Regions from separate parts of the Lysobacter sp. Root604 genome, predicted to be linked through region 2. Evidence: predicted binding sites of a transcription regulator. Region 2 holds the regulator's gene; each other region holds the start of a gene.
The links. Region 2 encodes HrcA, which represses chaperone genes, less so after heat shock. Its sites were predicted from a motif close to TTNGCACTCNNNNNNNNNGAGTGCNAA; they were not measured.
Positions count from the first base shown of each region.

Region 1: a site for HrcA is predicted at 4,292-4,318, ahead of rpoH (RNA polymerase sigma factor RpoH). Genes of this name have one in related genera too.
Region 3: a site for HrcA is predicted at 1,640-1,666, ahead of ASD69_RS15675 (co-chaperone GroES). Genes of this name have one in related genera too.

Region 1 is NZ_LMGS01000009.1:726,578-732,791, reverse strand. It holds gene tal (transaldolase) at 1-429, shown strand, start outside; gene ASD69_RS11525 (NAD(P)/FAD-dependent oxidoreductase) at 440-1,714, shown strand; gene ASD69_RS11520 (hypothetical protein) at 1,860-3,338, shown strand; gene rpoH (RNA polymerase sigma factor RpoH) at 3,403-4,281, opposite strand; gene ASD69_RS11510 (hypothetical protein) at 4,526-4,711, opposite strand; gene ASD69_RS21925 (hypothetical protein) at 5,099-5,551, opposite strand; gene ASD69_RS11505 (RHS repeat-associated core domain-containing protein) at 5,561-6,214, opposite strand, start outside.
Region 2 is NZ_LMGS01000001.1:1,281,787-1,288,000, reverse strand. It holds gene ASD69_RS05955 (outer membrane protein assembly factor BamE) at 1-339, opposite strand, end outside; gene fur (ferric iron uptake transcriptional regulator) at 530-931, shown strand; gene recN (DNA repair protein RecN) at 1,261-2,928, opposite strand; gene hrcA (heat-inducible transcriptional repressor HrcA) at 3,386-4,435, shown strand; gene grpE (nucleotide exchange factor GrpE) at 5,031-5,546, shown strand; gene dnaK (molecular chaperone DnaK) at 5,687-6,214, shown strand, end outside.
Region 3 is NZ_LMGS01000010.1:130,295-136,508, forward strand. It holds gene groL (chaperonin GroEL) at 1-1,179, opposite strand, end outside; gene ASD69_RS15675 (co-chaperone GroES) at 1,306-1,593, opposite strand; gene ASD69_RS22505 (helix-turn-helix transcriptional regulator) at 2,565-2,981, shown strand; gene ASD69_RS15685 (endonuclease) at 3,067-4,845, shown strand; gene ASD69_RS15690 (WG repeat-containing protein) at 5,277-6,214, opposite strand, start outside.

The DNA.
Region 1 (6,214 bases), on a different contig from region 2:
TTCGTCGGCCGCATCCTCGACTGGCATCTGGCCAACGGCATGAGCCCGCCGGCCACGCCGCAGGACGATCCCGGCGTGCAGTCGGTGACCCAGATCTGGCGCTACTACAAGGCCCTGGGCTACAAGACCGTGGTCATGGGCGCGAGCTTCCGCAACGTCGGCCAGGTGTTGGCGCTGGCCGGCTGCGACCGCCTGACGATCTCGCCGGACCTGCTGGGCGAACTCGAAAAGCGCGACGGCGAGGTGCCGCGCGCCCTCATCGACGACGGCGAACGCTACGAAGGCCCGCGCCCGATGAGCGAGGCCGAGTTCCGCTGGCTGCACAACCAGGACGCGATGGCCACCGACAAGCTCGCCGACGGCATCCGTCGCTTCGCCGCCGACCAGCACACCCTGGAAGACCTGCTGCGGCAGCGTCTGGAAGACTGAGGACGCGCGCATGAGCCATGAACCTCCGGGAGGCGGCAAGCGCGTCGCGCATATCGTGATCGTGGGCGGCGGCTTCGGCGGCCTGTGGACCACGCGCGCGTTGACCTCGGCCGACGTGCGCATCACCCTGATCGACCGCCGCAACCACCACCTGTTCCAGCCGCTGCTGTACCAGGTGGCCACCGCCGGGCTGTCCTCGCCCGACATCGCCGCCCCGCTGCGCCACATCCTGCGCGGCCAGCGCAACGTCGAGGTGCGGCTGGGCGAGGTGGTGGGTCTGGACGCAGCCGCGCGCGAGGTCGAACTCGCCGACGGCGACCGCATCGGCTACGACATGCTGCTGCTCGCCAGCGGAGCCTCCCATGCTTATTTCGGCCACGACGACTGGGCGCAGGACGCGCCCGGCCTGAAGACCCTGGACGACGCCCTGCACATCCGGCGTCGCCTGTTGCTCGCGTTCGAACGCGCCGAGGCGGCGCAGGACGAAGCCGAACGCGCGGCCTGGCTGAGTTTCGCCGTGGTCGGCGGCGGCCCCACCGGCGTCGAACTGGCCGGCACCCTGGCCGAGATCGCGCGCAAGACCCTGCGCCGCGAGTTCCGCCGCATCGACCCGGCCCAGGCCAAGGTGCGTCTGATCGAAGCCGGCCCGCGCGTGCTGTCCAGCTTCCCCGAGGAGCTGTCGGAGAAGGCGCGCAAGCAGCTGCAGAAGCTCGGCGTCGAAGTCGTCACCGGCACGCCGGTCAACGCGATCGACGAGCACGGCTACACCCTGGGCGACACCGTCGTGCCCGCGCGCACAGTGATCTGGGCCGCCGGCGTGGCCGCGTCCAAGCTGGGCGCGCTACTGGACGCGCCGCGCGACCGCGCCGGCCGGGTCCAGGTGCAGCCCGACCTCAGCGTGCCCGGCCATCCGGAGATCTTCGTCGCTGGCGACTTGGCCAGCGTGCAGCAGGACGGCAAGCCGGTGCCCGGCGTCGCGCCCGCGGCCAAGCAGATGGGCGCATACGTCGCGCGCGCGATCCTCGACCGCCTCGCAGGCCGGCCGACCGCACCGTTCCGCTACAAGGACTACGGCAACCTGGCCACGATCGGGCGCATGGCGGCGGTGGTCGACGTGCACGGCTTCAAACTCTCGGGCCTGCTGGCCTGGTGGTTCTGGCTGGCCGCGCACGTGTTCTTCCTGATCGGCTTCCGCAACCGCGTGATCGTGCTGATCAACTGGGCCTGGGCGTATTGGAGCTATCAGCGCCACGCCCGCATCATCCTCGGCGATCGCGACGACTAGCCGCGGCGCGGCGGACGCGCCCCGCGTCCGCCGCGCACTCGGATTCGAGGATCAGTCCACACGCGCGCGGCCGCCGGCCGCGCGCGCCGACGATGCGTTAGCATCGCCCGGACCGAGGCCCGCCTCCTCTCATCGCAGGGACGCCATGAGCGACGCACCGCACCCCAACGCCATCGCGAACCGGCCGCTCGCCCCGCTGCTGCTGGCGCTGGCCGCCTGCTCCTCCGGCGACGCGCCCAGCGCGCCCGCCGCCGCGGCGCACGCGCCGTTCGCGGACGCGGCCAAAGCCCAGGCAGCGCCCGCCAGCGCCGACGCGGTCGAGGAGTTCCTGCAGCAGGTCCGCGTCGAAAGCGACGCCGCCGACGCCCGCGACAAGCAGCAAGGCAACATGGGCTACACCGGCCGTCTGGCCGAAGCCATCGCCAGCGAAGTCGCCTATGCCGAAAAAGGCGGCGCCGCACGCCGCTTCGTGGTCGCCAACCGGCTATGGGCGCTGGCGCCGGCGACTTCGGAGCGACTGCATCGCAGCGCCGACGAACTGCTGCCGGACCAGCCGCTGATCGTCTATGAGCTGGCCTTGCACTACACCCGCAACGACGACTGCCCGCGCGCGCTGCCGCTATGGAAGCGACTGAAGACCGTTGGCGCGTTGCCGCCGCAGGCGACCTTCCTGTACGCCTACTGCCAACTCGCCACCGGCGACGAGCGCGGCGCCTACGACCTGGTGCAGGCCTCCAAAGTGCGCGAGTCGCATGTCGGCGCCGAGAAAATGTCCTACGCCGTGTTCGGCGGCACCGACTACCTGACGCTGCACGACGAGGACTACCGCAAAGCCGAAGCCGGCGACCGCGTCGCCCTGGACCGCGCGCTGGCGCGCGCCTTCGACTGGCGCAGCGACTGGTGGAACTACGGCCAGAACGCGGCCGCGCGCGACGCGCTGCACGACCTGATGGCGCGCCTGTGGTCCGCGCAGAAGCGCGAACGCGCCGAATGGGATTGCCTGTGGCCGCTGTTGATCGACAGCGAGCGCAAACTCGGCGTCGCCGACCTCGATCGCTGCCAGCTCCTGGTCGGCGCGCACTCCTATCCGGCGAGTTCGGCGCTGGGCCGGATCGTGCTCGGGCGTCTGGCCGCGGACGCGGAGGACGAACTCGACTTCTCGGCGTTCCACGCCCGCCACGCCGCGACCCTGCGCGAACGCGCCTACAGCAGCGCCGGCGATTTCGAGGCCCTGCGCGTGCTGGCCTTCCTGCAGCAGAGCGTCGGCGACGAAGCCGGCCTGGCGCAGACGGACGAACTGGGCTGGAAACGCTACCGCGACGAGACCTTCGCGCGCAGCCGCATCGAACATGCCCACCCCGCCCCGGGGCAAACGCCGGACGCCGCGTTCCGGGCCATGCTGCAACAGGCGATGCGCGACTTTCCGCAGGTGCCGCGCTTCATCCTGATCGATGCGGTCTACCGGCATCCGGATGGGGAACTGCCGGTCGCGGATCTGAGCCGCCTGCTGCAGGCCGAAACCCGCGACCTCAACCTCAGTCAGGGCCAGGCCGGCGTCCGCTCGTCCACGCAGTTGCTGTCGATGTATCGCCGCCTGGGGCAGGCCTTGAACGCGACGCCCTGAGGCGGCGCCCAAAACGAAACGGCCCGGTTTCCCGGGCCGTTTTGGTTGCGTTGGCTACCGCGGATCAGGCCGCGAACAGCGCCCGCATCTTCTTCAGCGCGTTGGCTTCGATCTGGCGGATGCGCTCGGCGCTGACGCCATATTCGTCGGCCAGTTCCTGCAGCGTGATCTTGCTGTCGGCGTCCAGCCAGCGGCGCTTGACGATGTCGCGCGAACGCTCGTCCAGGCCCGACAGGCCTTCGCGCAGCAGAGCGAGCTGGTTGTCTTCCTCGTCCTCGCGCTCGTAGCTCTGCGACGGGTCCTCGTCGTGCGCGCGCAGGTACGCGGCCGGCGACGGCGGCGCGTGGTCGTCGTCCTCGTCGGCCGGCGCATCGAAACCGACGTCGCGGCCGGACAGGCGCGACTCCATCTCCAGCACTTCGCGCTCGGAGACGTTGAGGTCCTTGGCGACCTGGCTGACTTCCTCGGCGTTCATCCAACCCAGGCGCTTCTTGCTCTTGCGCAGGTTGAAGAACAGCTTGCGCTGCGCCTTGGTCGTGGCGACCTTGACGATGCGCCAGTTCTTGAGGATGAACTCGTGCATCTCGGCGCGGATCCAATGGACCGCGAACGAGACCAGGCGCACGCCCTGTTCCGGGTCGAAGCGCTTCACCGCCTTCATCAGGCCGATGTTGCCTTCCTGGATCAGGTCGCCGATCTGCAGGCCGTAACCGTTATAGCCACGGGCGACGTGCACCACGAAGCGCAGGTGCGAATGCACCAGCTCGCGGGCGGCGTCGAGGTCTTCTTCGTCGCGGAAGCGACGCGCCAAGTCCTGCTCGTCCTCGGCGGTCAGCACCGGGATGCGGTGCACCGCGCCGATATACGCGTCCAGCGAACCGAGCGCGCTGGGCACAGGCAGGTTGTTGGCGACTAGGGCGTTCGAGAGGGGGATCTGGGTCATGGCAGCCATCTTAGCAGTCGGGGTCTATGACTGCTAAAGACCCCGGAAGTTCCGCAGTGTTGCGTGGATAGAACGAACGCCGATCCGGTCCGGGCCCGACACCAAGCCGCCCCCTGAACCGAGCGGCCCGGCCGCAACCGCACGGTCATCGCGCCCCTGTAAACGACGTGGGGCCGCACTAGGCGGCCCCAAGCCCTGACCTTCGGCAGGGGGGCCGGCCCCGTGGGACCGGCCCGCCGCCCGCTTACAGCTTCCAGGGCAGCACGTTCCAGAACCACAGGCCCCAGGCCGCAGCCAGGAACACCAGCAGGGCCAGGCTGTGGCGGATCTTGCGCCAGAAGCCGAAGTCCGGCGCGCGCCAGGCCGACCACAGCCGCACCAGGCTGAGCAGGCTCAGAACCAGCGGCAGCAGCGCCGACCACAGGGCCAAGAGTAAACAGGGGTCCGAGTGGACTTTCTAGAAAGCCCACTCTGACCCCTGCTTCTGGTTGCAATAAGGGCCGCGGCGCATGCCGGGTCGTTACTCCGTATGCATCACTGCCTAGGTTCTCTGTGAGCTGCAGCGGTTCCTGCGTGTCGCCGCGCGGGGCAGGCCCAGGTGCGGCGCGAAGCCAGCTTCTACTGAACCGGGCGCGAGACGCGGTTGAGCGACATGCGGGCCAGGCAGCCTTCTACATGGTCCACTCTGACCCTGTTTCGGGACTCACCGATCAACTGCCTTGCGCCCGCGATCACTTCCACTTAAGTCATCGCTTATGGCTGAGAGATGCCCAACGAGACCCAGAGCGAGCCAGGAAGCTCTTACAAGTTTGCTACATCACTCCGATTGCGAGCCAAAACATGGAGTTCCGGAGAGACGCCTAGCTTCAATGCTCGGACAGCTCTTAAGTTGGACTTGCGCATCAACATAGCCATTAGCGGCAGATTGCTTCAACCAGAACAGTGCCCTGATCTGCTTTGATCTTTCATCACTCGTACTCAATAGTGAGTACGCCTGGAACTGAGACTCTGCGGAGCCGTTCTCAGCACCGATCAGCGCCCATTCGAGCGCCTTTACCCGCATCTTTCGTTGTTGACCTTTCGTCAGATCATAGAAGTATCTATCTGAGAGCCTTATAGCGGCCTCCTTTGAACCAGCATTCGCCTGATCCGAAAGAATGGCCAACTCACTCTCAGAGAGGCTATGACTTTGGTTTGCCAGGGTCACACGATCCTGCGCACTCGCCATAGTCGCACCGAACAAAAACAAAGCCACGACCATTCCTTTCATACGCGCCTCCTAGTTCGGCGAGAAATGTACCCAATCGCCAACCTCAGTCGATGACACTCCGTCGGCCATCACTGCTCCTTCATCCGTGTGATAGTCGAGATGGTGAATGCTCGGAGCTATCAAGTACCAGGCAATGCCGAGTTCATTTTCTGGGATGAGCCACCCCCAATTGTTTGGCGCCCCTACCCACTGCCCCGTTTCCTTTGCCAGCCTCGCACCATACGCCTTCTTGCTTCCTTCTTCCGGTCGAACTCCGGTATTGCACGCATACAAGATGATGCGCTTATCCCGACAAGCAGCGTCATTGCTTATTCTATCCGCCAGTTGCGCAGGAGACTGCTTTGCTACATAGAACGGCGTCCCGTGGCCACCGACCAGGCATTCATCATCGCTGTCCGGAATCTTCTCAAACAGGCGCCAGGCACCGGTATTCGGCGGAAAAAGGTTCATTTTTGCAAGCCCGAGGGGATCGCTATAGGTCAACGGATCTGCACCAGCGTAGCCGTAGGTTGTGATCCCACCCCGCAAGCCGATCGGATCCGACTGCACGTACCGCCCACTCGCCGCATCGTAATCCCGGAAGTAGTTGTAGTTAAGTCCGCTCGCCATGTCATACCGCTGCCCCGGGAACCGCATGTCCAGCACGAACGCGGTGCTGTCCAG
Region 2 (6,214 bases):
CGCGGCCTTGGCGATCTGCTCGTCCTGCTCCGGGAAGTAGTCGCCGTCCCAGCGGGCCAGGGCGTCGTTCTCGAAGTACAGGACCAGGTTCTTCTTCTCGGTCCGCGCCAGGCGGCCGGTGCGCTGGGTCGCGGTGTAGTCCCAGCGATCGTGGTGGAACGGGTCTTCGATCGAAGGGCTGCCCAGCAGCAACTGCACCTGCTGCTTGGTCATGCCGGTCTGCAGCTGGTCGACCGCGGTCTTCTCGAGCAGGTTGCCCTGGTAGATCGGCTGCTTATAGAGAATGCCGCAACCGGAGGTGATCAAGGCGATCGAAAGGACGAGCAGGAGCTTGCGCATCGTGTGCTGGGACCTATGTCTGCGACGGGCGGGTAACGCGCCGATGATACACTGAAGGCCGCATCCACAAGGGGTGGACCGGGGCGCGCCGAGACGCGTTCATCCGCCGTTCCGGCCGCGGCCGCCGCGCCGCCGGCGCGCGAACGCCGACCCGGGCCGCCCAGTCAGCACGATAAAGAAGGACGATCAGATGGAATCGCAGGACCTGCGCAACGCCGGACTCAAGGTCACCCATCCGCGCATGCGGATCCTGGAGCTGCTGGAGCAGTCCAAGCCGCGCCATATGACCGCCGAGGACATTTACCGGCTGCTGCTGGAAAAGGGCGAGGACATCGGCCTGGCCACGGTCTACCGCGTGCTGACCCAGTTCGAATCCGCGGGCCTGGTGCTCAAGCACAACTTCGAGGCCGGGCAGTCGGTGTACGAGCTCGACCGCGGCCATCATCACGACCACATGGTCGACATCGAGACCGGCAAGATCACAGAGTTCGAGAGCGCCGAGATCGAAGAGCTGCAGCGCAAGATCGCGGCCAAGCACGGCTACGAGATCGAAGAGCACTCGCTGGTGCTGTACGTGCGCAAGAAGCGCTGAGGGGCGCGTTGCGGGATCGGTGGAGCGCAGCGCTCGCCGGTGCCGCCAGACTAGAAGGGCCCGCTCATGGCGGGCCTTTTCTTTGGTGCGGGCTGTGTTGCCGCGACAGGCCTAGGTCCAATACGGGACGCGTCCGCGGCGTCATTCGCGCGCTGACTCCACTCGGCGCGTAGGTGGCGCCCAGTCTGGAACCGAGAGGTTCTAGGGCGCCTGCGTCGTCGGCGACAGACCGAGCAAGTCACTGGATCCCCGCCTTCGCGGGGATGACGAATCGAGAGTGGCCACGGCACGCAAAGCTCTTCCGAATCCCGAATCCCGAATCCCGGCCCTTAAACCACATCCGCGAGCAGCCGCCTGGCCGCCGCGCGCACTTCCTTGGTCAGCTCGACGCCGCCGAGCATGCGCGCGAGTTCCTCTTCGCGCTGCTTGGCGTCCAGGCGCTGGACCGCGCTCTGGGTGACGCCTTCGCTGGCCGACTTGCTGACCCGGTAGTGGGCGTGGCCCTGGGCCGCGACCTGGGGCAGGTGGGTCACGCACAGAACCTGGCGGCTCGCGCCCAGGGCGCGCAGCTTCTGGCCGACGATCTCGGCCACGGCGCCGCCGATGCCGGAGTCGACCTCGTCGAAGACCATGCTGGGGACCGTATCCAGGCCCAACGCGGCGACTTCGATCGCCAGCGAGACGCGCGAGAGCTCGCCGCCGGAGGCGACCTTGCGCAGGGCGCGCGCGGGCTGGCCGGGGTTGGCCGCGACCAGGAACTCGACGCGCTCGCCGCCCTGCGGATCGGGGCGGTCTTCGTCGATGGGCTCCAGAGCGATCTCGAAACGGCCGCCGCCCATGCCGAGCTCGCCGATCAGGCCGGTGGTCGCGGCCGACAGGGCCTGGGCGGCGCTCTTGCGCGAGGCGGTCAGGGCGTCGGCGTTGCCGCGCCAGGCCTTGCGCGCGCCGGCGATCTCGCCGTCCAGGCGCGTCAGGCGTTCGCCGGCGCCGCGCAGGACGTCCAGTTCGGCGCCCATGCCGTCGCGGTGCGCGGCCAGTTGTTCGGGGGCGACGCGGTGCTTGCGCGCGAGCTCGTGCAGGCGGCCCAGGCGTTGTTCCAGGGTGTCGAAGGCGGACGGGTCCAGGTCGAGGTCGTCGCGCACGCGGCCTAGCAGGGCCAAGGCTTCGTCGACCTGGATCGCGGCGGCGTCGAGCATGGCGTCGACGTCGCTCAGGCGCGCCTCGTGCTCGACCACGCGCTGCAGTTCGGCGCGCACCTGCTGCAGATTGCGCGACAGCGAGGGGCCGTCCTCGCCGCCGAGGCGGGCGAAGGCGTCGTCGCAGGCGGTGATCAGGCCGGCGGCGTGGGCATGGCGCTTGTGATCGGCGTTCAGGCGCGCGATCGCCTCGGGTTCCAGGGTTTCGCGTTCGAGTTCGGCGTGCTGGTGTTCCAGCCAGCCGATGCGTTCGGAGACGTCGCCCTTGGCGATCAGGGCGTCGCGTTCGCGCAGCAGGGCGCTCCAGTCGCGCGCGGCGGTTTCGACCGCCGCGCGCGCGGCATCGTTGCGCGCGTAGGCGTCGAGCAGGGCGAGCTGGCTGGCCTTGGACAGCAGGGCCTGGTGCTCGTGCTGGCCGTGGATCTCGACCAGGCGCGAGGCCAGGTCGGCGAGCTGGCCCAAGGTGGCCGGGCGGCCGTTGATCCAGGCGCGCGAGCCGCCGTCGGCGCGGATCACCCGCCGGACCTGGCAGCTGTCGTCCTCGTCCAGTTCGTTCTCGCGCAGCCAGGCCGCGGCCGGCGCGGCGTCTGCCAGCGAGAAGTCGGCGACCAGTTCGGCGCGGTCGGCGCCGTGGCGGACCACGCCGCTGTCGGCGCGCAGGCCGCTGATCAGGCCCAGGGCGTCGACCAACAGCGACTTGCCGGCGCCGGTTTCGCCGGAGATCACGGTCAAGCCCGGGCCGAACGAGAGTTCGGCCGCGCTGACCACGACGAAATGCTTGAGAGAAAGGTGGGTGAGCATGCGCTGGCGGCGTTGTGGAGCGGCGATTGTGCCGGGTCGGGGGTGACCGGGCTAGCAGGGAATGCCGCCAATCTGTGTCGGATTAGTCTCCAGGGTTGAGATTGGGCGGCGGCAGGCGAGTTTCGAGTGCGGGCGGCGCGATCGCGGGTTACGTCGCTCCGACGGGAGGGCGGAACCCGTTAGGCATCGAGCTTGGGGAGGAGGGCGACGAACGGAAGCTACGTCGTGGCTCGATGGCGCGGTCGCGACTTGCGTCGCTCCTACCGCAAACCCGACCGACTAGCGGTGCGTGCAGGCACGCTTCCTGTGGGAGCGGCGTGAGCCGCGATTGCGTGGCTGCCAGGCCCCGCAAGGCCAGCCCGCCGGGGGCGCTCTCACACGGGCCTCCGGCCGCATGAATGGCGCGCGCGCATCGCCGCGCTTGCGCCCACCGCCCGGCGCGCTTATATCGACAGCGATGAATCGCCGTTCTTCCGACCTCAGCCTGGACCCGCGCGCGCGCCAGTTGTTGCGCACGCTGATCGGGCGCTACATCCACAGTGGCGAACCGGTGGGCTCGCAGACGCTGGCGCGCCATGCCGGCCTGGACGTGAGCGCGGCGACCATCCGCAACATCCTGTCCGACCTGGAGGACGCCGGCCTGCTCAGCGCGCCGCATACCTCGGCCGGGCGCATCCCGACCGCGCAGGGCTATCGCTTGTTCGTGGATTCGCTGCTGCAGGTGCGGCCGCTGCCCGAGGGCGACCTGGCGCGCCTGCGCAACGAGCTGCCGACCGGTTCGGGCACCCAGGCCCTGCTCGGCAGCGCTTCGGAGCTGCTGTCGGCGATGACCCATTTCGTCGGCGTGGTCAGCGTGCCCAAGCGCGAGCAGTTCGCGTTCCGGCGCATCGATTTCGTCCCGCTGGACGCGCAGCGCGTGCTCGCGATCCTGGTGTTCGCCGATCACGACGTGCAGAACCGCATCATCCAGACCAAGCGGCCCTACGACGCCGGCGAGCTGGAGCGGGTCGCCAACTACCTCAACAGCCATTTCGCCGGGCGCCCGGTCGCCGACATCCGCGCCACCCTGCTGCACGAGCTGCGCAGCGCGCAGTCGGAAATGGCCGCGTTGCTGGCGCAGTCGGTCGAGCTGGCCGAGCAGGCGCTGGCGCCGGACCGCGACGACGACATGGTGCTGGCCGGGCAGACCCGGCTGATGGGCGTGCAGGAGCTGTCCGACGTGGATCGCCTGCGGGAGCTGTTCGAGGCCTTCGCGCGCAAGCGCGAGATCCTGCAGCTGCTGGAGCGCACCATCCACGCCCCGGGCGTGCGCATCTTCATCGGCGAGGAAACCGGCCTGGCGCCGCTGGAAGGCGTGTCGCTGGTGACCGCGCCGTACACCGCCGGCGGCCAGGTGCTGGGTGTATTGGGCGTGATCGGGCCGACCCGGATGGCCTACGACCGGGTGATCCCGGTGGTGCAGGCCGCGGCGGATGCCCTGGGGGATGCGTTCAAGCCCGAGGCTTGAGCGGGGCGCGTGTCTGGGGACTTGGCCTTCTGTCCGCTGGCGCGGACCTTGGCTTCCTGTGGGAGCGGCGTGAGCCGCGATCGCGAAAACCGTCGTGCTGCGGGTATTGGCTTCGGTTTTTTCTACCTGCCTCGGCGCGCCACCGCTTCGGCATCGCGGCTCACGCCGCTCCCACAGGAAGCGGGCGAGGCGGGGTGGGCGTCGCCATTGGTGGCTTAGGCCGCGACTCGCGTCGCTGCTGCCCAAGGCCATCGCCGTCGCCGATCGCCGCTTTGGGGTAGGAGCGGCGTGAGCCGCGATSCCCGAAGCCGAAGYCCGCCGATCACCGAGGTTCCAGCCGAAGCCGGGCCCGCGTCGGTCGCCGACTCYCGCGRTCGCGGCTTGCGCCGCTCGCGCTCAATGATGCCGATAGCGGCGCGATAGCCCCTGCGGCTATGCCCATCGTCCCAAAAACGGCATCGAACCACCCCGGTCGCCGCCGTTGCCGCACGATCGCCGCAGATGCCGGCACTTCTGCGCGGCGCGCACTTGAACGGTCCGGGCTTGGCCCCAATAGCTGCCCCTGTCGCGGATATACCGCCAGGACCAGCCCAGCATGAGCCACCACGATCCGAATACCGAACTCCACCCCGACGCGCAGGACCCGGCTTCCGCCGCCGCGCCGAACGAGGTCGAGACCCTGCGCGCCGAACTGGCCCAGGTCCGCGAGGACGCGCTGCGCGAGCGCGCCGAACTCGACAACCAACGCAAGCGTCTGGCGCGCGACATCGACACGGCGCGCAAGTTCGCCAACGAGCGCCTGCTCGGCGACCTGCTGCCGGTGATCGACAGCCTGGAAGCCGGCCTGGCCGCGGCCGGCGGCGACGCCAGCGCGCTGCGCGAGGGCATGGAACTGACCCTGCGCCAGCTGCTCAAGGTCGCCGGCGACAACGGTCTGATCGCGGTCGACCCCACCGGCCAGCCGTTCAACCCCGAACAGCACCAGGCCATGAGCATGGTCCCGGCCCCGGGCGTCGCCCCCAACCACGTGGTCCAGGTCTACCAGAAGGGCTGGCTGCTGAACGAGCGGCTGCTGCGCCCGGCCCTGGTCGTGGTCGCCCAGGACGCCTGAACCGTCGCCGGCGCGAGCGCGCCGGAGCGCGCGGGCGAGGGCGGGGGCGCTTGAACCGCCCGCGACCGGACCCCAAATAACGCACATCGGCGCCGCAACGGCAGCCGCAACATCTAAAGCATTCGAGAGGGAGCAACACCATGGGCAAGATCATCGGCATCGACCTGGGCACGACCAATTCCTGCGTCGCGATCATGGAAGGCGGCAACGTCAAGGTCATCGAGAACGCGGAAGGCGATCGCACCACGCCGTCCATCGTGGCCTTCACCAAGGACGGCGAAGTCCTGGTCGGCGCTTCGGCCAAGCGCCAGGCCGTCACCAATCCCAAGAACACCTTCTACGCGGTGAAGCGCCTGATCGGCCGCAAGTTCACCGACGCCGAAGTGCAGAAGGACCTGGACCTGGTGCCCTACGGCATCGCCCAGCACGACAACGGCGACGCCTGGGTGGCGACCGCCGACGGCAAGAAGATGGCGCCGCAGCAGATCTCGGCCGAAGTGCTGGCCAAGATGAAGAAGACCGCCGAGGCCTACCTGGGCGAGACCGTCACCGAGGCGGTCATCACCGTGCCGGCCTACTTCAACGACAGCCAGCGTCAGGCCACCAAGGACGCGGGCAAGATCGCCGGCCTGGAGGTCAAGCGCATCATCAACGAGCCGACCGCGGCG
Region 3 (6,214 bases), on a different contig from region 2:
CTTCTTTTCCTTCATCTCGATCTCGGTCGAAGCGCCGACCTTGATCACCGCAACGCCGCCGGCCAGCTTGGCCACGCGCTCCTGCAGCTTCTCGCGGTCGTAGTCCGACGAGGTCTCTTCGATCTGGGCCTTGATCTGCTTGATGCGGGCCTGGATCGAGTCGCCGTCGCCGGCGCCGTCGATGATGGTGGTGTTCTCCTTGGAGACCTGCACCTTCTTGGCGCGGCCCAGATCCTTGATCGTGGCCTTCTCGAGCTGCAGGCCGACTTCCTCGGAGATCACGGTGCCGCCGGTCAGCACGGCCATGTCTTCCAGCATCGCCTTGCGACGGTCGCCGAAGCCCGGGGCCTTGACGGCGCAGACCTTGACGATGCCGCGGATGGTGTTGACCACCAGGGTCGCCAGCGCTTCGCCTTCGACTTCCTCGGCGACGATCAGCAGCGGCTTACCGGCCTTGGCGACGCCTTCCAGCACCGGCAGCAGGTCGCGCACGTTGGAGATCTTCTTGTCGTACAGCAGCACGAACGGGTCGTCCAGCTCGGCCGACATCGACTGCTGGTTGTTGATGAAGTACGGCGACAGGTAGCCGCGGTCGAACTGCATGCCCTCGACGACGTCGAGCTCGTTCTCCAGACCCGAACCGTCCTCGACGGTGATCACGCCTTCCTTGCCGACCTTGTCCATCGCCTGGGCGATCAGGTCGCCGATGTCGGCGTCGGAGTTGGCCGAGATCGCGCCGACCTGGGCGATTTCCTTGCTCGTCGACGACGGCTTGGAGATCTTCTTCAGCTCTTCGACGGCGCCGATCACGGCCTTGTCGATGCCGCGCTTGAGGTCCATCGGGTTCATGCCGGCGGCGACCGCCTTCATGCCCTCGCGGATCAGCGCCTGGGCCAGCACGGTCGCGGTGGTGGTGCCGTCGCCGGCGTTGTCGGAGGTCTTGGAAGCGACTTCCTTCACCATCTGCGCGCCCATGTTCTCGAACTTGTCGGCCAGTTCGATCTCCTTGGCGACGGACACGCCGTCCTTGGTGATCGTCGGCGCGCCGAAGCTCTTCTCGAGCACGACGTTGCGGCCCTTCGGACCGAGGGTGGCCTTGACGGCATTGGCGAGCACGTTGACGCCGCGCACCATCTTGGCGCGAGCGTCCTCACCGAAACGAATTTCTTTGGCAGCCATTTTGAAACTCCGGGATTTGAGATTTGGGATTCGGGATTGGCAAGAGCGGGAGCAGACGTCGGGTTGGGCGGGATCACAGCGCAAGCGCTTTACGAATCCCGAATCTCCAATCCCGAATCTCGGCTCTTAGCCGACGATCGCGAGGACGTCGTCTTCCTTGAGGATCTTGTATTCGATGCCGTCCTGCTTGTAGGAGCTGCCCGAGTACTGGCCGTAGATGACCTTGTCGCCGACCTTGAGCTTCGGCGCGCGCAGGCTGCCGTTGTCCAGGGCCTTGCCTTCGCCGACGGCGACGACTTCGCCCTTGGTCGACTTTTCCTTGGCGGCGTCGGGGATGATGATGCCGCCGGCGGAGACTTCGTCGGCTTCGATCGGCTTGACCACAACGCGGTCGTAAAGCGGCTTGAGATTCATGGCGACCTCTGTAAGTGACTGAATGGGTGGAGAAAGAACGGTAATTTTAGCAGTCGCCCCGGCGGAGTGCCAATGCCGGGGACAAAAAACGCCCGGCGAACCGGGATAGCCACGAGATGGGGCGGCGGCGGGGCTTTTCAAGCGCCGGGATGCGATTGGCCGCCGGGCGGTAGGCCCGCGCAGCCTTCGGGCGGCGGCGGGAGCCCTCGTGCTGGAGCGGAGGCGGAGGCCTCTCATGCTGGAGCGGCGGCGGTGGCGGCAGTCCCTCCCTGTAGCAGCGGTGCAAGCCGCGACCGCGTCGCCGCCGAAGTCGCGCGGTCGCGGCTTGCGCCGCTCCTACCCCAAAGCAGGCCCCACACCCACGGCAGGCACCACGACAGGCCGGCCCGCGCCCGCCCCTGGACCCGGACGCATCGAATGCATCGCCCGCAAACGCATCTGTCCGTGTGGGAGCGGCGTAAGCCGCGATCGCGTCGTCGCAGTGGTGGCCCGCTCGCGGCTTACGCCGCTCCTGCCCCAAAGCAGGCGCAATCGAAGCATCGAGTGGAAGCTGGCTTGCGATTCGCATCGCGCTGCGCATCGTTCGCGCGCGTTCCGATCGCCCAAAAGAAAAGAGCGCGTCCCGTGGAACGCGCTCTTTGGTGCGGAGACGGCCGTCCTCAGCATGGCGCGATCCTGCGCCCCTTCCCCCGAACCGACCTCGTGTCGTTTGCCCACATCCTTGTTGGCGTGAGTGGATGGTGTTCACTCCACGTCACATTTTCTAGGTGCCTGGTCGCGAAATCTGCCGACTCCTGGTGGCACCGCGAAAGCATGAACGCCGTCACCATTGACTTACGACCACCCAGTAAGCTCATATTGCTACCGAAAGCACACAAGGTCTCCTCTCTATTGGTCGCCTAGTGACTTTTGGTAGCAAATGGCTATTTCTTAGGCAAAAACCCCTAACCCACCTAGCAAGGAGCGCAAGGATGACGCCTCAACAACGGATTCGACTGGCCCGGCGCCACGCCGGCATGTCGCAAGCAGCCCTGGGTTCGGCCGTCGGCGTGCAGCGTAGCGCGGTCGGCCACTGGGAAAGCGCGCAGGGCAAATTCCCCAGCGTCGCGCATCTGCGCGAGGTCGCGCTGATTACCGGCGTGCAGTTCGAATGGCTGGCGACGGGGCGCGGCAAGATGAACCTGTCGGCCGACACCGAAATGGATTCGGTGGCCGCCGCCGACGCCCTGCTGGTCGAGGACCCGCTGGAACTGCGCCTGATCGTGGCCTTCCGCGACACCCCGACCAAGTCCAAGGCGCCGCTGGTGGAAATCGCCGAGCAGCTGGCCGAGCTGCGCACCGGCCGTCCACGGGCCACGCTCACCAAGGGCACACGGGTGGTCTTGTAGACGACGCCGCCTGCTGCGCTGCGGCAGACGATGTCACAAAGGCCGACTAGACTCCGGCGACTACCTGGGGAAAGGGAGTCGCCCAATGTCGTTGTCATTACGTCGTTCCTGTCTGAGCCTGTCCTGCCTGAGCCTGCTGATGGCCGCCGCGCTGCCCACCGCCGCGCCGGCCGCCGTCTTCATCAACGAATTCCACTACGACGACGCCACCTCCGCGGGCGACGTCGGCGAGAAGATCGAGGTCGTCGCCACCGCCGGCGAAACCCTCAGCAATTACCGCATCTATCTGTACAACGGCTCGACGCCGTCGGCCGCCACCAGTTACGACAACGACCTGCTGCCCGCCGGCAGCCTGGTGTCCTGCGGCGGCAGCGTGCGCATCGGCGTGCTGAGCTATCCCACCAACGGCATCCAGAACGGCAGCAACGACGGCTTCGCGCTGGTCGACGGCAGCGGCAACGTGGTCCAGTTCCTCAGCTACGAGGGCGCGATCACCGCTTCCAGCGGCCCGGCCGCGGGCATGACAAGCACCAACCTGCCGGTCTCCGAAAGCGGCTCGACGGCGGCCGGCACCTCGCTGCGCCTGTCGGGCAGCGGCAGCACTTACGCCAACTTCACTTGGCAGGCCTCCGCCGCGCAGAGCTTCGGCGCCTGCAACGCCGGCCAGACGTTCTCGACGCCGAACCCGGCGCCGACCGTGACCTCGACCACACCGGCCAACGGCAGCAACAGCTTCCCGGCCGCCGGCGATCTGGCGGTCAGCTTCAGCGAAGCGGTGACCCTGGGCAGCGGCGCGCTCACGCTGCAGTGCGCGAGCTCGGGCACGATCGCGCTGACCTACCCGTCCAGCGGCACCAGCTTCACCGCCTCCACCGGCACCGCGCTGGTCGCGGGCGAGAGCTGTACCTACACCGTGGTCGCCGCGCAGGTCACCGACAGCGGCGGCGCGCATCCGTCCGCCAACACCGTGGTCAACTTCAGCGTGGCCAGCGGCGGCGGTGGCGGCGGTTACTACGCCCACGTCAACACCAGCAGCGCCAGCCAGCTGCGCTGCTCGCTGCACGAGACCATCAAGGGCCACACGGTTTATCCCTACAGCGGCGGCACCACCAACACCTGGACCATCCTGGAGATCGCCGACGAGGATCCGAACAATTCCGGCCGCATCCTCGACGCCTATCGCAACCGCAGCTACCTCAAGGTCACCGACCGCGCGGGCAGCGGCAGCGGCCTGAAGTACAACCGCGAGCACACCTGGCCGAACTCGCTGGGCTTCGGCAGCACCACCGGCAACCTCGGTCTGCCCTACGCGCCCTACACCGACACCCACATGCTGTACCTGACCGACGCGACCTGGAACGCCGACCGCGGCAACAAGCCGTACGCGGACTGCACCCTGGCCAGCGGTTGCGGCGAGCGCATCACCGAGGCCAACGCCGGCTACGGCGGCGGTAGCGGCGTGTATCCGGGCAATTCCAACTGGGTCAAGACGCCCGACGGCAACGCCGGCTCGTTCCAGGTCTGGAACCACATGAAGGGCAACATGGCGCGTGCGGTGCTGTACATGGCGATCCGCTACGAAGGCGACAGCCATCCGGTCACCGGCCAGGGCGAGCCGGATCTGGAGCTCACCGACGACCGCAGCAAGATCGTGATCACCTCGTCCTCGCCGGCTTATATGGGCCTGCTGAGCACGCTGCTGGCCTGGCACACCCAGGATCCGCCGGACGCCGCCGAACTGGAACGCAACGAAGTGATCTTCAGCTTCCAGGGCAACCGCAATCCCTTCATCGATCATCCGGAGTGGGCGAGCAATGCGTTGTTCACTTCGAGCAAGCCGGCTAGCTGCGTGTTGATTCCGTAATCGCGGCTACTGCCGCTATGACGAGCGCCCGCGAGATGCGGGCGTTCGTTTTTTGGGAAGACAGAACCAGCGGGAGAGGCCTTCCCTAGCTGCAGGTGCCTACTCGCAGCGATGGCCTACTCGCAGCGATGGCCTGCCGCTTTCTGTGGGAGCGGCGTGAGCCGCGATGACGCCACTTCGGCCACCACGCGATCGCGGCTCACGCCGCTCCCACAGGGGAACCGTCGCCACCTGTTCGCACCAACGTCTCCTGCGAATATCGCCGCGCGGGCTTTGGGGTAGGCGCGGCGTGAGCCGCGACTGCGCCACTTCGGCTACGGCGCGGTCGCGGCTTGCGCCGCTGCTACAGCACAGGATCGTGGTCGCCTTGCACGGTCGCGGCGCACGACTTCGCCAAGGACCCGCGAAGATCCCGCGGTCGTTCGCGCGTCTTACGGCATCGCCGCATCCGGCGCGGGATCGGTGCGCACCCATTGCGTGGGCAGGCCCTGGCGCGCGCAGTTCGCGCAGTCCCAGGCCTGGTCGGCGCGCGCGCGGAATTCGAGTTTCGGCGCGGCCGGGTCCTCGCAGGCGTTCTCGAACGTCGCCGCCGCCGGCAAGGGAATGTCGAAACCGTCGTCGCGCGCGCAGTAGTACTCCAGGAACTCGAAATCCGGCCGCTGCTTGCTGGTGATCATGTCCAGGTCGAAGATCACCGTGTCCGCGTCCAGCAACAGCAGCGGCGCGACCGCGCGCGACAAACGACCCGCGGCGACCGCCACGCGCACCTGCTCGGCGCTGCGATAGTCGGCGGGCACGTAGCGTCCGGCGTACGGCGCCCCCTCGCTGGCGTACGGCGCCGGCTCCGTGCGCAACTTGCGCGACAGCGCCTCGTGCAGGCGCGCGCTGCGTTGCGGCCCCAATCCGGACACCCAGGGCAATTCGCGTTCTCCGCGCATCGGCTGCAGCCGCCCCCAGGCGTCCAGACCCTCCAACCTGTCGTACTCGAACGGAACGATCACGTGGCCCTGCAGATCGAGCGCGCCGTACTTGCCGTTGCGCCTGGCCTCGACGACGGCGAACTCTTCCCAGGGCAGGCCGAGCTTCTCCCAGCGGAAGTCGTACCCGACGCTCAGAAACTCGTAGTCGCCGGCGAATACGGGTTTGCCGGTGCGCAGGTCAATGAGCGAGTCGCGCTCGCGCTGCGGGCCGTCGCCGTCGTCGTCGCGCTCGCTCAACATCAGATAGGGCAGCGGCAGGCTGGAGTTCGGCGCGGTCTCGCTATAGCGGGGCTCCACACGCCAGCGGCCCTGGCGATCGACCAAACCGATCTTGTCGCCCTGGCGCACCACGTACAGGCCGAGTTCGGGATAGCGGTCGTACATCTGCG